2 linked regions of the Pseudosulfitobacter pseudonitzschiae genome follow. The protein of the gene in region 2 interacts with the protein of the main gene of each other region in a pairwise test. Links are inferred from orthologs where the notes say so. Each region holds a gene or a part of one and is shown on either strand. Other genes may lie near its edges.

Evidence for each region.
Region 1: the proteins of gyrA (region 2) and gyrB interact in binary tests that used the Escherichia coli proteins (3 or more experiments, as listed by UniProt). The link is inferred for Pseudosulfitobacter pseudonitzschiae from one-to-one orthologs.

What each region holds. Positions count from the first base shown.
Region 1 is NZ_CP022415.1:3,235,816-3,244,045, forward strand. What follows is about bases 427-3,523. They hold gyrB (DNA topoisomerase (ATP-hydrolyzing) subunit B), read right to left. Parts: upstream 3,136-3,523; coding sequence 718-3,135; downstream 427-717. Other genes in these bases: SULPSESMR1_RS15950 (LysE family translocator), read right to left, coding at 3,214-3,523. Also shown: SULPSESMR1_RS15935 (EVE domain-containing protein), read left to right, coding at 1-4; SULPSESMR1_RS15940 (DUF2853 family protein), read right to left, coding at 74-415; more of SULPSESMR1_RS15950, read right to left, coding at 3,524-3,834; DNA replication/repair protein RecF, read right to left, coding at 3,831-4,883; dnaN (DNA polymerase III subunit beta), read right to left, coding at 4,987-6,105; chromosomal replication initiator protein DnaA, read right to left, coding at 6,285-7,640; rpsT (30S ribosomal protein S20), read right to left, coding at 8,147-8,230. UniProt on the Escherichia coli protein: DNA gyrase negatively supercoils closed circular double-stranded DNA in an ATP-dependent manner to maintain chromosomes in an underwound state.
Region 2 is NZ_CP022415.1:1,622,845-1,631,270, forward strand. What follows is about bases 2,020-5,312. They hold gyrA (DNA gyrase subunit A), read left to right. Parts: upstream 2,020-2,379; coding sequence 2,380-5,112; downstream 5,113-5,312. Other genes in these bases: SULPSESMR1_RS07910 (usg protein), read right to left, coding at 2,020-2,151; SULPSESMR1_RS07920 (DUF6614 family protein), read left to right, coding at 5,289-5,312. Also shown: zwf (glucose-6-phosphate dehydrogenase), read right to left, coding at 1-759; SULPSESMR1_RS07905 (radical SAM protein), read left to right, coding at 913-1,872; more of SULPSESMR1_RS07910, read right to left, coding at 1,882-2,019; more of SULPSESMR1_RS07920, read left to right, coding at 5,313-5,639; SULPSESMR1_RS07925 (carboxypeptidase M32), read right to left, coding at 5,652-7,127; ctaA (heme A synthase), read right to left, coding at 7,133-8,284; SULPSESMR1_RS07935 (RNA methyltransferase), read right to left, coding at 8,344-8,426. UniProt on the Escherichia coli protein: A type II topoisomerase that negatively supercoils closed circular double-stranded (ds) DNA in an ATP-dependent manner to maintain chromosomes in an underwound state.

The sequences.
Region 1 (8,230 bases), 1.6 Mb from region 2 along the record:
CTGACACCGGACCGGGACCAAACGAATAAGGCCCGCGTAATGCGGGCCTGAAACCGTCTTTGACAAAGGGAAATCAGCCGTAAACGCTGTCTTTCCCAAAGTGTTTGGTTAGCATATAGTAAACCACCGCGCGGTATTTGTTACGCTCGGATTTGCCATAGGTTTCGATCACGCTGTTGATCGCTTCCATCAGTTGGGGGCCATCGGCCAAGCCCAGCTTTTTAATCAGAAAGTTTTCTTTGACTGTCTCCAGTTCGGATGGCTGCGTGCCTGCCACAGTGGACGCATCAGCGTTATAGATCGCGGGCCCGCAGCCGATAGTGACCTTGGTCAAAAGGTCCATGTCTGGCGTCATGCCACATTTGTTCTTCAGATCATCCGCGTACTGCGCGATCAGGTCGTCACGTTTTCCCATAGTCAGTCTCCTACCTTGGTATTGGCCGCAAAACCGGCCTTGGATAAAAGTCTAAGGGCTATCCGTGCCGCAAAAAAGGAAAAATTTTCACAAAGTTCCCCCTCTGCGCGCGCATACAGACCCAATTCCAAGTGTGCTTACCGTTAAAGCTGACTGTTTGGCGTGCATAAGGCACAACTGCGCCCCGCCGTGTCACCAAGGCGGACTGCACATGCCGCAGGGTGTCAAAAGTTCCGCGATACCCGAACCGAATACAGACAATCGGGCGCGTGCCATGCTGCGCCAGCACGCCCCCTGATTGATCAGAAATCCAGATTTTCTACGTTCAGCGCGTTTTGCTGGATGAACTCGCGGCGCGGTTCGACCACGTCACCCATCAGCTTGGTGAACAGGTCGTCAGCCTCGGCCATGTCCTCGACACGCACTTGCAACAGCGTCCGCGCATCCGGGTCCAGCGTGGTTTCCCACAGCTGGTCGGGGTTCATTTCACCCAAACCCTTGTAGCGTTGCAGCGACAGACCCTTTTCGCCCTCGGCCAGAACGGCGTCGAGCAGGTCCATCGGCCCATAGATCATCTGGCTGCGGTCCTTACGCACCAACTGTGCAGGCATGTTGTAGACATCTTGCAGGTGCTGCGTGAACGTGCCGGTCTTGCGAGCCTCGCCGCCGCGCAGAATGCGACCGTCCAGCGTGCGCACCTCTTCGACGCCGCGCAGGATACGGGCCAGACGCACGCCGTGGTCCTGAGTGATGCGCCCCTGCCAGCCTTTTTCGTATTCCAGCGCGATCAGGTTCAGACGCTCGGCCACCCTGTCGGCGACACCTTGCAGGTCACGCTCGACCGCACCTTCGGAAAACGCACCGGCAATTGCCGCCTGTTCCAGAATGTGACGCGGATAATGCGTTGGAAACGCTTCCAGTACACGGCGCATCTGGCGGGCGTGATCGACAACACGGGCCAGATCGGCGCCGCTGATTTCCTCGCCGTTGCCCTGACGCAGCATGGCGCCGTCGATGCCCTGATTGATCAGGTATTCTTCCATCGCAGTCTGATCCTTGAGGTAAACCTCGGACTTGCCACGCGACACTTTGTACAGCGGCGGTTGCGCGATGTAGAGATAACCGCGTTCGATCAACTCGGGCATCTGCCGGTAAAAGAACGTCAGCAACAGCGTGCGGATGTGTGCGCCGTCAACGTCCGCATCGGTCATGATGACAATTTTATGATAGCGCAGCTTGTCGATATTGAACTCGTCACGGCCAATGCCGGTGCCAAGCGCCATCACAAGGTTGCCGATCTCCTGACTGCCCAGCATCCGGTCGAACCGCGCGCGTTCCACGTTCAGGATTTTACCCTTCAGCGGCAAAATCGCCTGTGTCTGGCGGTCACGGCCCGTCTGTGCAGACCCTCCGGCGCTGTCACCCTCGACAAGAAAGACTTCGGTTTTGGACGGGTCTTTTTCCGAGCAATCCTTGAGCTTACCCGCCAGAAAGTTCACATCCATCGCTGTTTTGCGCCGCGTCAGATCACGCGCTTTGCGGGCGGCCTCGCGGGCCAAAGCGGCTTCGATGATTTTGCCGACGATAATCTTGGCTTGCAGCGGGTTTTCTTCGAACCACTCTGCCAGCTTTTCGTTCACCAGACTCTCGACAGCAGGCCGCACTTCGGAACTGACCAGCTTGTCCTTGGTCTGGGACGAAAACTTTGGATCGGGCACTTTGACAGACAGCACACAGGTCAGACCTTCGCGCGCGTCATCGCCTGTGAACGAAACCTTTTCCTTTTTCGCGATCCCGCTGGACTGGGCGTAATTGTTGATTGTCCGCGTCAGCGCACCCCGAAAGCCCGCCATATGGGTGCCACCATCCCGCTGGGGGATGTTGTTGGTAAAGGGCAGGACGTTCTCGTGATAGCTGTCGTTCCACCACATCGCGACCTCGACGCCGATTTCGTCACGCTCTCCCGAGATGAAAATCGGATCTTCCATGATCGACGATTTCGACCGGTCAAGGTATTTGACGAACTCCTTGACGCCGCCCTCGTAGAACAGTTCGGACCGCAGGGGTTCTGCGGGGCGTTCATCCGTCAGAATGATCCGCACGCCTGAGTTCAGGAACGCCAGCTCGCGCAGGCGCTTTTCCAATGTTTCGAACGAATATTCCAGATTCGAGAATGTGGTGGTCGAGGCGAGAAAGCGCACTTCGGTGCCGGTTTTGCCGTTGGAGTCGCCAACAACTTCAAGATGCTTGGCAGTGTAGCCGCCTTCGAACCGCGCGATGTGCTCTTTGCCCTCGCGCCAGATGCGCAATTCCAGCCAGTCGCTGAGCGCGTTCACAACCGAGACGCCAACGCCGTGCAAACCGCCCGATACCTTGTAGCTGTTGCTGTCGAATTTGCCGCCCGCATGCAGCTGGGTCATGATGACCTCGGCAGCTGAAACGCCTTCTTCCTCGTGAATACCTACAGGAATCCCGCGCCCGTTGTCGCTGACCGAAACCGAGGAATCTTCGTGGATTGTGACAGTCACTGCGTCGGCATGACCGGCCAGCGCCTCGTCAATGCCGTTGTCCACGACCTCGTAGACCATGTGGTGCAAACCCGACCCGTCGTCAGTGTCACCGATATACATGCCAGGCCGTTTGCGGACAGCATCCAAGCCCTTGAGAACTTTGATGGAATCCGCGCCATACTCTTGTGGCGCCTGCTCGTTTTCGGACATGCCGTTTCACCCTATATTTTTTGTTATTTTATACTGTTTTTGCAGGGGGATGTCACGCAATCGAGACAAGTTTCTGACCTAGACAAAGGGCAGGGCCAACCCCACCAGAATCAGCAGCGCACCGGCCCCGATATTGATTCGCCGCAGGGCGCCCGAGGTGGTGATAAACGTCCGCACACGCCCGACAAAAGCAGCCATCGTCAGATTGCCGACAAGCGGGATCAGAACCGATGCACCGACGATCAAAAGCACGTCGACCCACGTCACCGCGCGCAGATCGAAAAAGCCGGGCAAGACGCCCATGTAGAACAACACCGCCTTTGGGTTGCCCAGAATCGCAAGGATACCGGCCAGAAATCCGGCCATCATGCCGGGGCGGGTCAGGCGGCTGTCAGCGCTGATGGCAGCATCGGCATGGCGGATCAGCATGGCCCCCATGACGACGAACACGCCGCAGGCAATCCACCGCAGCACCAGCATAAAAGTGTCGAACACCGACAATATCCAAGAGATGCCCAGAATCGCGACCAACGGCCAGACGATATCGCCAATCGCTACGCCAAGCGCTAGCGGCCAAGCAGCGCTAAACCCGCCTGACAGGCCGCGTGCCATTAACGCCAGCCACACCGGACCCGGCGTCAGGAACAGGATCAACAGCGCGCTGCAATACAGCAACAGGTCGGACCACTGAAGCGTCATGTCACTGCCTCTACATGCGAAGCGCCATCCGCTTCGGTCACATTCAAATACTGCGCCCGCGCGCCCAGCGCATCAAACAGATTGCGGTCTGTGCCTGTCATCCAAGCCTGCGCACCCAGCGCCACGATTTCGTCATACAGCGCCGCGCGCCGGTCCGCGTCCAGATGGGCTGCAACCTCGTCCAGCAGCAACAGCGGTGGTGCGCCAAAGCTTTGTGCCAATGCCCGCGCATTCGCAAGGATCAGTGACACCAGCAGCGCCTTTTGCTCGCCGGTGGAGCAATCTCGGGCAGGCACGTCCTTGGCGGCATAGGTACCGATCAGATCGGCACGGTGCGGCCCGATCAGCGTGCGCCCTGCCGCCAGATCGCGTTTGCGACCCTCGGCCAATGCTGTGCGCAAATCGGCCTGGGTCGTGGGCAGGGGGACATCGGCGTGGGTCAACTCCAGATCTGCCGTGGGAAAGGCCGTCTGCGCGTCCTGCTGGGCGCTGTGCAGCTCGGACAAGGTCGTCAACCGGTTGGCGTGGATCGCCGCACCGGCCTGCGCCATCTGTGCCTCAAGTGCGCCGTACCACGCAGGATCGCGCACCATGTCTTTCAGCAGCCGGTTGCGTTCCCGCATCGCCTTTTCATAGGACAGCGACAGCTCCGCATGACCGGGCTCAAAACTCAGCGTCATCCGGTCCAGAAACCGCCGCCGCCCTTCCGCACCTTCGATCCACAGCCGGTCCATCGCTGGGATCAGCCACAGCACCCGTGCTACCCGCCCCAGCGCCACCTGAGCTGCCGCCTTGCCGTCAATCCGCACCTGCCGCGCGGCGCCTGCCTCTGATGTGATGTCAATCTCGTGAACCTGCCGCAGCGATGTCAGTACGCCAGAGATCTTCCAACCCAGCGCCTCCGGCCGTCGCGTCATATCCTCGGCGCTTGACCTGCGCAAACCGCGACCGGGCGAAAACAATGACACCGCTTCCAGAATGTTGGTCTTGCCTGCACCATTGGGTCCAAAGATCGCAACCGGGCGCGGGTCCACCGAAATTCGCGCCATGCGGTGCGACCTGAAATGGGAAACGGTCAATGCAGAAAGGGACAGCGTCACAACTGTCCCTTTCTTTTGGCCTGAAATATCCCCGCCGGAGGCAAGAAAACTCTTAAACGCGCATCGGCATGACGACATAGACAGCCGACATGTCATTGCCTTCACGCATCAACGTCGGGTCGCCTGACGAGTTGAACATGAACACAGCGTTTTCGCGGTCCACCTGGCTGGCGATCTCCAGCAGGTATTTGGCGTTAAAGCCGATTTCCAGCCGCTCGTCATTGTACGACACCGCCAATTCCTCTTCGGCGGCACCGCTGTCGGGGGCGTTCACCGACAGGATCAAACGATCTTCGTCCAGTTGCAGTTTTACCGCGCGCGAGCGTTCTGATGACACGGTCGCAACGCGGTCTACAGCGCGGGCAAAGTCGCTGGCGTCTACTTCCAGCTTGCGGGTGTTGCCCTGCGGAATAACGCGGGTGTAATCAGGGAATGTGCCGTCGATCACCTTCGACGTCAGCGTGATTTCCGGCGTGGCAAAGCGCACTTTGGTTTCTGACACCGACACGGCAATCTTCATCTCGTCATCATCCAGAAGCTTGCGCAACTCGCCTACGGTTTTACGTGGAACAATGACGCCGGGCATATCTTCGGCCCCTGCGGGCAGATCGGTGTCGATCCGCGCCAGACGGTGGCCATCTGTCGCGACACAGCGCAGCACCTTGCCGTCTTCGCCGGTGGACACGTGCATGTAGACACCGTTCAGATAGTACCGGGTTTCTTCAGTCGAAATGGCGAATTTGGATTTGTCGAAAAGGCGGCGCAGCTTGGCCGCCTCGATCGAGAAGTTCGACGCATATTCCGACGAGGCCATGACTGGAAAGTCTTCCTTGGGCAGCGTCGCCAGCGAAAAGTTCGACCGGCCCGCTTCCACTGTCAGACGACCGGCGGCGGCGTCGGCGGTCAGGGTGACCAACGCACCATCGGGCAGTTTGCGCACGATTTCATGCAGCGTGGTGGCGGACACGGTGGTGGCACCCGCGCGTTCGACCTGTGCTGGGGCCTTGTCCACCACTTCGATATCCAGATCGGTGGCGCGGAACATCACGTCAGATCCTTCGGCCTCGATCAACACGTTGGCGAGGATCGGGATCGTGTTGCGGCGTTCGACCACAGACTGGGCCTGGCTCACGGCTTTGAGCAACGCGGCCCGTTCAATACTGATTTTCATCTGTCCCTCTCCAATCGGACCACCGGGACGGGCAAACTACCCTATACCGGCACATTCTCAAGCTTTTTGTTTGTTGTCGGCTGGATTGCAGGAAGGGTCAAGCGTGGCAGGTGGATTGCATCCGTTCCAAACACAAACGGCACCCGAAAAGGGTGCCGTGTTGTACAGGTGACGCAGGTTTACGCTTCGAGCGCGCGGCGCAGCAGTTCAAGATCTTCAGCGATTTGCCCGTCCTGCACTTTCAGCTCTTCGATACGGCGCACGCCGTGCATGACGGTGGTGTGGTCGCGACCCCCGAACCGGCGGCCAATCTCGGGCAATGACCGGCTGGTCATATGTTTGGACAGATACATGGCCACCTGACGCGGCCGCGCATAGCTGCGCAGACGTTTGGGGCCGATCATATCCGACAGACGGATGTTGTAGTGTTCGGAAACACGGCGCTGGATTTCTTCGATGGTGATCTTGCGCTCGGACGCGCGCAGCACGTCGGCCAGACAGTCTTGGGTCAGATCCATGTCGATTTCGCGGCCCACAAGCGAGGCAAAGGCGAACAGACGGGTCAGCGCACCCTCGAGAACACGCACATTGGTCGAAATGCGGTGGGCAAGAAATTCCAGCACGCCGGGGGCTATGGTCAGACCGGGATAGTTGCGGCCCTGTTGTTCGACCTTGCTTTGCAGGATGCCCAAGCGCAGTTCGTAGTCTGTGGGGTGCAGGTCGACGACCAGACCACATTGCAGACGCGATTTGACGCGATCCTCAAGATCCTTGATTTCGCCGGGGGCGCGGTCAGCCGAGATGATGATCTGGCGGTTCTGGTCTACCAGTGCATTAAAGGTGTGAAAAAACTCTTCCTGCGTCGAATCCTTGCCAGCGATGAATTGAACATCATCCACCATCAACACATCGACATTGCGAAAGATTTCTTTGAAATCCATCATCTTGCGATCACGCAGCGCCTGAACAAACCGGTACATGAACTGTTCGGCGGACAAGTACAGCACAGACAGATCGGGGCGTGTTTGTTGCAGTTCCCATGCGATCGCGTGCATCAGGTGTGTTTTGCCCAGACCCACGCCGCCATACAGAAACAGCGGGTTGAACGTAACAGGGCCACCTTCGGCCACGCGTTTGGCGGCGGCATGGGCCAGTTCGTTGGGCTTGCCCACGACAAAGCTGTCAAAGGTGAAACGACGGTCCAGTGGTGCTGTGTTCAGCGCCGAGGAAGGTGCGACCTTGGCTGGGGCGGCGGCAGGCTTGGCAGGCGTTGAACGTGGTTTTTCGGACATATTGGCAGCGACGGTAAAGTTTAGCCGGTTTACGCTGGCATTCTCATGGCGCAGTTCGTGCAAAATCAGATCTGCAAAGTTCTGGCTGACATAATTGCCCATGAAGTTGGTCGGCACGTTGAATGTGGCAATGCCATCTTCAAGTTGCTGGAATTCCAGCGGCTCGATCCAAGTTGTGAAATTGTTCTGTCCCACGGTTTTGAGCAGCCGTTGTCTCAGCTGTCCCCATTTTTCTTGTGTCATTCTTTTATTCCCCAAGCCTTTCCGCTGTCCCCACCAAGCGCAATATGCACTCGGCCGCCTAATACTTCCCACGACACGCTCACATCATTCCGTGTCCCGACGGAAACAGATGCGACTTGCGTCGTCTTCGATCAGAAAACAGACTACGTCCGTGGGTGCCACGTAGGACCCCCAGAACGACGTGCGTCATTCCAAATATTGATGCGACAGGTGGCGCCAAAAAATCGGCATTCCACAGACACCATTCAGTCTTTGTCCAACTGTCCGGCCGGCAAACAAACCCTTTATAGTGCGGCAGCACGCGGGTCTGAGTGTCCTGTCCCCCCAGGCGAAGTGAATCGCTGGAACCTTGGTAGCAACTTCGTCAGCGACGCGGCAACAGAACTTAAATGTTGACTCGGGCTTTTGTGAAAAAGAATCTACGGGCCTTATTTTGAAGGCTCAAAAAACAAACGGCACCGCCTGAGCGATGCCGTTGCAAAACCGTCATAATTTTGTGTCTTGGCTTACGCCAGCGATTTAACGCGCGACGACAACCGTGACATTTTCCGCGAAGCGGTGTTTTTGTGATAGACACCCTTGGTGACGCC
Region 2 (8,426 bases):
AGGCTCCATCGCAATCAGGCACAGCAACTGCATCAGGTGGTTTTGCACCATATCGCGCATCGCACCCGAGCGGTCATAATAATCGCCCCTGCCCCCGACCCCCACGGTTTCGGCCACGGTGATCTGGATGTGATCAACGTATTGCGAATTCCACAGCGGCTCGAACAGCATGTTGCCAAAGCGCACGGCCATCAGGTTCTGCACCGTCTCTTTGCCCAGATAATGGTCAATCCGGTAAATCTGGCTTTCGTCAAAGTGTTCGGCCAGCGACGCGTTCAGCGCCTTGGCGGTGACCAAATCGCGACCAAAGGGTTTTTCAACCACAATCCGCGTCTGATCGTTGGTCAGTTCCCATTTGTGCAGCCGTGACGCCAGATCGCCAAACAGACTGGGCGCAACCGAGAAATAATAGGCCCGCACCACGTCGCGCCCATCCATCAGCTTGACCATCTCGGGCCAGCCGTCATCGCCCATTGCGTCAACCGTCACATATTCCAGCCGCGCCTGAAACGCTTCAAGCGTGCCGTCGTCACAGGATTTGCCACCGCCAAATTCCCGAATCGCATCGGCAACAAAGCTGCGGTATTCGTCCGCAGACATCTCGGCACGCGCGGCACCGATCACCCGCGCATCCTCGGGCATTTGCCCTGCACAGAACCGCCGGAACAGGCCCGGCAGGATCTTGCGACGGGCCAGATCACCTGTGCCCCCGAAAATGACCAGATCAAAAGTATCGACCGGAATGACGCGCGAAACCATGCTGTAAGCCCTTGTTTCTCTCTGTGTTAGCGCAAACATGACGCAATTTGCGCCCAATCACAATAGTGTCAGGGCAAGTGCTGCGGCTGTTCTTGTCTTTGCGGGTACCCTACCACAAATGAAACACAGGCAAAGACCGGAGGACTCGCCAAGATGAAAGACATCGTAGATGCACAGCAAGGCGGCAATGCGGGTAAATTTCAGAACCCCGCGCGCACGGCCAAGGGCGAAGAGCGTGCAACCGTCGCCCTGTCGCACCCCGAAACGCTGTGGTTCAACACCGGCACCCTGTGCAACATCGAATGTGCGAACTGCTATATCGAAAGCAGCCCCACCAATGACGCGCTGGTCTACATCACTGCCGGTGAAGTGCGCGACTATCTCGACCAATTGTCCGACCGCGCTTGGCCAGTGACAGAAATCGGCTTTACCGGCGGCGAACCGTTCATGAACCCCGCGATGATCGACATCACGCAGGCCGCGCTGGAACGCGGTTACAATGTGCTGATCCTGACCAATGCGATGCGCCCGATGATGCGCAAAAAGATGCAGGACGGGCTGGTACGGCTGAACGCCGATTACCCCGACAAGCTGACTTTGCGGGTTTCGGTCGATCACCACCGCGCCGATCTGCACGATGCAGAACGGGGCAAAGGCAGCTTTGACAAGACGCTAAAGGGCATGGAATGGCTGCGCGACCACGGGTTCCGCATGGCGGTTGCGGGCCGGTCGATTTTCGAAGAAGACGAAGCGACATCGCGCGCAGGTTATGCCGGATTCTTCGCGCATTATGGCTTTAATATCGACGCGTACAACCCTGCGATGACTGTACTTTTCCCTGAAATGGACGAAACAGTCGAAGTGCCCGAAATCACAACTGCGTGCTGGGGTATTCTGAACAAATCCCCCGACGCGGTCATGTGCGCCTCGTCGCGCATGGTGGTCAAACGCAAGGGCGCCGAACGCCCTGCGGTACTGGCCTGCACCCTGTTGCCATATGCCCCCGAATTCGAACTGGGCAGCACGTTACAACAGGCCGAAGTCCCCGTGGCGCTGAACCACCCCCATTGCGCCAAATTCTGCGTTCTGGGCGGGGCCAGCTGCTCGGGCTAGGCCCGCGCGCTAGTGAATGCGGAATTCACCCACCTGATTGCGCCATTCCCCCGGCGCAATCAGCTTTCGGTGGATAAAACGCACAGAATGTAACGGCCCCTCGATTTCGCGCTGCCAGAATTCGACAAATTCGAACAATCGCGGATGGTCGGGCGCTGTGTCGTAATCCTGCCATGTATAGCTGTTCAGCACATGGACATAGTCGGGCATGTGATAGAAAAATTCGGCCGTGGTCAGGCCATAGCCCTTCAACATCATTTCTGTTTCCGAGACCTGCATTTGCGCACCTTTCATGCTGCTTTTCTTTTATCCTGCCACAGTCAGATTACTTTTCAATAAAAACAATGTGTTGGCAATCTACTCGCTGTGCTGCCAACGCTGCGGGACCGGCTGCCATTGCACCTTATATGCTGCATCTGATAGGGTTTCTCACAACATATAGACACTCAGAAAAAGACGGGCAGCCACGTGAACGACACGCCAGAAACACCTGAGAACAATGATGAAATGCCGCCAGAGCGGCCCACCTATTCCGGGCCCACGGTCACCATCGAACACGAGATGCGCACATCCTATCTGGATTATGCCATGTCGGTTATCGTTAGCCGCGCGATCCCCGATCTGCGCGACGGGCTGAAACCGGTACACCGGCGCATCCTGTTTGCGATGCACGAAACCGGCAACACCCACGACAAATCCTATCGCAAATCCGCGCGTCCCGTGGGCGATGTGATGGGCCAGTACCACCCGCATGGCGATTCCGCGATCTATGACGCGCTGGTACGGATGGCGCAGGATTTTTCGATGTCGCTGCCGCTGCTGGACGGTCAGGGCAACTTTGGCTCGATGGACGGCGATAACGCCGCCGCGATGCGCTATACCGAAGTGCGCATGGACAAGCCTGCGGCCTATCTGCTGGCGGATATCGACAAGGATACCGTCGATTATCAGGACAACTATGACGGCAAGCAAAAAGAACCGACGGTTCTGCCTGCGCGTTTCCCCAACATGCTGGTCAACGGCGCGGGCGGCATTGCCGTCGGCATGGCGACCAACATCCCGCCGCACAATCTGGGTGAAGTCGTCGATGCCACACTGGCACTGATCAAAGACCCCGACCTGACGTCGGAACAACTGATCGACTATGTCCCCGGCCCCGACTTTCCCACCGGCGGCACGATGCTGGGCCGGTCCGGCGCACGCAAGGCATACCTTGAGGGGCGCGGCAGCGTCGTGATCCGCGCCAAGACCCGCGTCGAAGAGATCCGCAAAGACCGCTTTGCCATCGTCATCGACGAGATCCCCTATCAGGTGAACAAGGCGACGATGATCGAACGCATCGCCGAGGCCGCTCGCGAAAAGCGGATCGAAGGCATTGCGCATGTTCAGGACGAATCCGACCGCAACGGTGTGCGTGTCGTGGTCGAACTGAAACGCGACGCCACCGCCGAGGTGGTGCTGAACCAGTTGTTCCGCTTTACCCCCATGCAGGTCTATTTCGGCTGCAACATGCTGGCCCTGAACGGGGGTCGCCCCGAGCAGTTGACCCTGCGCCGGTTCCTGACCTGCTTTATCGATTTCCGCGAAGATGTCGTTGCCCGCCGCACCGCGTATCTGCTGCGCAAAGCCCGCGAACGCAGCCATATCCTGTGCGGTCTGGCCGTGGCCGTTACCAACATCGACGAAATCGTGGCCACCATCCGGTCGTCCGCCGATGCCGCCGAAGCGCGTGAAAAGCTGATGACGCGCCGCTGGCCTGCGGCGTCGATCCTTGATTACATCGCGCTGATCGACGATCCGACCCACACCGCCAACGATGATGGCACATATAACCTGTCCGAAACTCAGGCCCGCGCCATTCTGGAACTGCGCCTTCAGCGCCTGACCCAGATCGGCGTCAAGGAAGTGACGGACGAACTGGAAGAGCTGGCAGGCAAGATCAAGGAATACCTTGAAATCCTTGGCAGCCGCGACCGCATCATGGGCATCATCGCGGACGAACTGCGCGAGGTGCGCGAATTGTTCGCCGTGCCGCGCCGCACCGAGATTGTCGACTGGTCCGGTGATATGGACGACGAAGACCTGATCGAGCGCGAAGACATGGTCGTAACGGTCACTTCGGGCGGCTATATCAAACGCACGCCGCTGGCCGATTTCCGCAGCCAGAAACGCGGCGGCAAGGGCGTGTCGGGGATGCAGACCAAGGAAGAGGACGTGATTACCACGCTCTTCGTGGCCAACACCCACACGCAATTGCTGTTCTTCACCACAGACGGCATGTCCTACAAGCTCAAGACATGGCGCCTGCCCCAGGGCAGCCGCACGTCCAAGGGCAAGGCGATCGTCAACATCCTGCCGATCCCTGTCGGCGTTTCGATTGCGGCGATCATGCCCGTCGACCGCGACGAAAAAGAATGGGACGATTTGCAGGTGGTCTTTGCCACATCGGCAGGCACCGTGCGCCGCAACAAACTGTCGGATTTCACCAACGTCATGCGCAACGGCAAGATCGCGATGAAGTTCGAGGGCGAACACGAAGGCACCACGTTGATCAACGCACGAATTGCGTCGAACGACGACGATGTGATGCTGATCACCAACTCGGGCCGCGCGATCCGCTTTCCTGCGACGGACGTACGAGTGTTCAACTCGCGCGCCTCGGTCGGTGTGCGCGGGATCAGACTGGGGGCGAACGACACGGTCGTGTCCATGTCGATCATCCGCCACTTTGATGCCACGTCGGAAGAACGCACCGCCTATCTGAAAATGCGCCGCGCAATGGCCGGTCTTGTTGATGAGGAAACCGACGAGGAAGACGCCCCCGCCGATCCGAATTTCTCGAACGAGCGTTATGTTGAGATGTCAGCAGCAGAAAACCTGATCCTGACCATCACGGCGCAAGGCGCGGGCAAACTAAGCTCGAGCCACGATTACCCTGTGCGCGGGCGTGGCGGCTTGGGCGTGACCGCGATGGACAAAGCCATGCGCGGCGGCCAGATCGTGGCATCGTTCCCTGTCGAAATGGACGACCAGATCATGCTGGCTACGTCCAAGGGCCAGTCGATCCGCGTGCCGGTCGACGGTATCAGCTTCCGGTCACGCAGCGCAGGCGGCGTGCGGGTGTTCAACACCGGCAAAAACGAAGAAGTCGTCAGCGTTGCATGGATCGCCGATCAGGGCGATGCAGCGGACATCATTGATGACGCCTCGGCACCAGACGATGCGCCAGACGCTCAATAAGCATCTGGATTAAGACTTAATAATCGCGGCGGCCTAGTAATAGGGCCGCCGCGGTTTTCGTTTCCGGCGGCTGCGGCAGAACGCGCAGCGCTTTGGTGGCCGGCCTTTGGTGTCTGCTTAACCAGCTGGCAATCGGTTTGGTTCATTCTGTCCGCAAATTGACCAAGGGAACCGGAATGAACCTTTATCACTGCCTGATCGACCTGAAACATGACGCCAAGGCGCTGACCTTTGCCAAGGCACTGGATGACTGGATGGTGCACCTGCAAAACGCCGGTGCGATTCAGGGCTGGCGATTGTTGCGGCGCAAACTGAACCTTGCATCGGGCGGGCACCGCGATTTCATGCTCGAAATCGAAGTCCGTGATTTGCAGCAACTGGATCAGGCCTTTCGCCTGTCCGGCCAGCAAGACGAGGATGTCGCAGCACTGCATCGCGCGGTACATGACCATGTCGCGCTGGCCGATTTCGGCCTGTACCGCCCCTTCCCCGACCCCGAAAGGTCAGAGAGGATGGCATTGATCTAGGACGGCAAGCCCTCAGAGCTTGTAGATGCCTTTGAACTTGGCTGTGAGATAGTCCAGCAAGGGGGCCTCGGTCGGCTCCATGCCGCTGGCCATCGTGATGGTCACGCGCGGCTCGTAAAGGCCGCCGTTCACCTGAACATTGTCGCGCAGCCAGTCGGTGGCGGGTACGGTGTTGCCTTGGGCCAGATGGTCGTCCAGATCGGGTACTGCCGTGCGCAACGCCTGATTCAGACACCCCGCATAAACATTGCCCAGCGAATAGGTGGGAAAATAACCGAACAGCCCCACCGACCAATGCACATCCTGCAACACGCCATTGCTGGCCTTGTCGACCGCATAGCCAAAGTCGGCCTTGAAGCGGTCGTTCCAAGCAGCCTCAAGGTCTGCAACCGCCAGATTGCCCGACATCAGCGCCCGTTCCAGATCAAACCGCAGCATGACATGCAGGTTATACTGCACCTCGTCCGCTTCGGTGCGGATATAGCCATTGTTGACACTGTTGACGCAGCCGTAAAACGCATCCTCGTCCGCGATGCCAAAATCCCCAAAGGCGTCCTTCATCTGGCCGAACAGCCAACCTGTAAAGGCGCGACTGCGCCCGATCTGGTTCTCGTAGATACGGCTTTGGCTTTCGTGCACGCCCATCGATGCACCGCTGCCCAGCGGTGTCAGCAAATAGGCCTGGTCGATGTTCTGTTCATAGGCCGCGTGGCCGACCTCGTGGATGGTCGAATAAAAGCAGTTGAACGGATCTGTGGGCGTGGTGCGTGTGGTAATGCGCACATCGTTGCCGCTGCCCGAGCTAAACGGATGCACCGCCTTGTCCACGCGGCCGCGCTGCATGTCATATCCAAAGGTGCGCGCCAGATGGCGGCTCAGCTTCATTTGCGCGCCTTCGTCATAGGTGCCGCTTAGCGCCACGGGCTTTTCCGCGTCCAGCACAGCGGCGCGCAGATCGGTCAGCGCCGGACGCATGGCCGAAAAGATCGCCTCGATCTCGGCGCCGGTGGTGCCTGGTTCATAGTCTTGCAGCATCGCGTCATAAAGATCGCCGCCTGCGGCCAGTGCCGCGCCCTCCTCACGCTTGAGGGCCACGACCTCTTCCAGCACCGGAGCGAAGGCAGCAAAATCGTTTTCGGCCCGTGCTTCGGCCCATTTGCCCTGCGCCACGGATGTCAGCCGCGCCAGTTTCGTGGCCAATGCAGCGGGTACTTTGGTGGCGCGGGCATGGCTGCGGCGGATGTGGCGCATCTGTGCTTGCCCCACCGCGTCCAGCGCGCTGTCGTCGATACCAGCCAGCCATTCCCCCATTTGCGGAGCAGTGCGGCGTGCGTGCAAAACAGCCTCCATCGCGGCCATTTCCTCACCCCGTTGGTCGGCGGCGCCGCGTGGCATCATGGTTTCCTGATCCCAGCCCAGACGTCCCGCCACTTGGGCCAAAGCCTGTGTGTCACGGTCGAATGCCATCAGCGCGTCATAGAGGGTCATGTAAATCAGCCTTCACGGATTGAGGATTGGATAGGGTAAGCAGTGAGGAATCGCGCCCGCAGGATCAAGACCCACAGGATCACGGCAAGCCCTTGGTGCAGGATCGCCACTTGCCACGGCGCGCCATACAATACGGTGATGATGCCAAGGGCGATCTGCAACGCAAGGGCTGCAAAAACCGCGTTGAACGCAAACCGTGTGCGCCGGTGCGCGCTGCGCCGACCGCGCAGCCATACAACCACGCCAAACGCAGCCAGAAGATACCCCGCAATGCGGTGGATGAACTGCACCAGCCCGGGGCTTTCAAAGATGTTGCGCCACATGGGTTCGACCGGAAACGCGTTGGGCGGAAACCATTGCCCCCCCATCATCGGCCAATCGGTATAACTGCGGCCCGCGTCAATGCCCGCCACCAGCGCGCCGATCAGGATTTGCAGAAACGCAAAGTGCAGCAGGCCGGTGGACAGACCGAACAGCTTGGCCTCCTTGCTGCGGCGTGCCTGCATCAGATCGCGCTCGGTGCGGCCCAACAGCAATATGTACCACGTCAGGAAACCCAGAATGATAAACGCCAGCCCCAGATGGGTGGCAAGCCGGTAGCTGGCGACGCTGGTTGCTCCTTCGCCTTGGGTCACACCGCTGGCGACCATCCACCAGCCGATCGCGCCTTGGGCACCGCCCAGCAGACCCACCAGCCACAGCCGTTTACCCCACCCCACGGGCACCTGACGGCGCACCGCGAAATAGCCAAAGCCCACCGCCCAAACCAGCCCGATCACACGGCCAAGCTGACGATGGCCCCACTCCCACCAATAGATCGCTTTGAAATCCGACAGGTCCATCCACTGGTTCATGATGCGGAACTGGTCAATCGCCTGATATTTGGCAAATTCCTCTTCCCAATGCGCCTGCGTCAGAGGCGGCATTGCACCGGTAAACGGTTTCCATTCGGTGATCGACAATCCGCTATCGGTCAGCCGTGTCAGCCCGCCGACAGCGATCATAATGAACACCAGCGCGAACAGGATCATCAGCCAGATGCGAATGCCCCGTCGTGCGCCACCACGTCCACGGTCGATCACGCCTTTGGCCGGTGTGTTTTGCGCCGCAACCTCGGGGCTTGCGACCTCTTCGAAAATGCTACGTTTGCCGCTCATTGTCTGGTCCTCGTCTTTGGGCGCAACCTAGGGCCGCGCTGCATGATGGTCCAGAACCTTCATCCCCGCTTTTGCGCCCATCGGACCATCTGCCGCATCACCCCGTGCAACATCTGCACATCGGCGCGGGTCAGGGGCATAC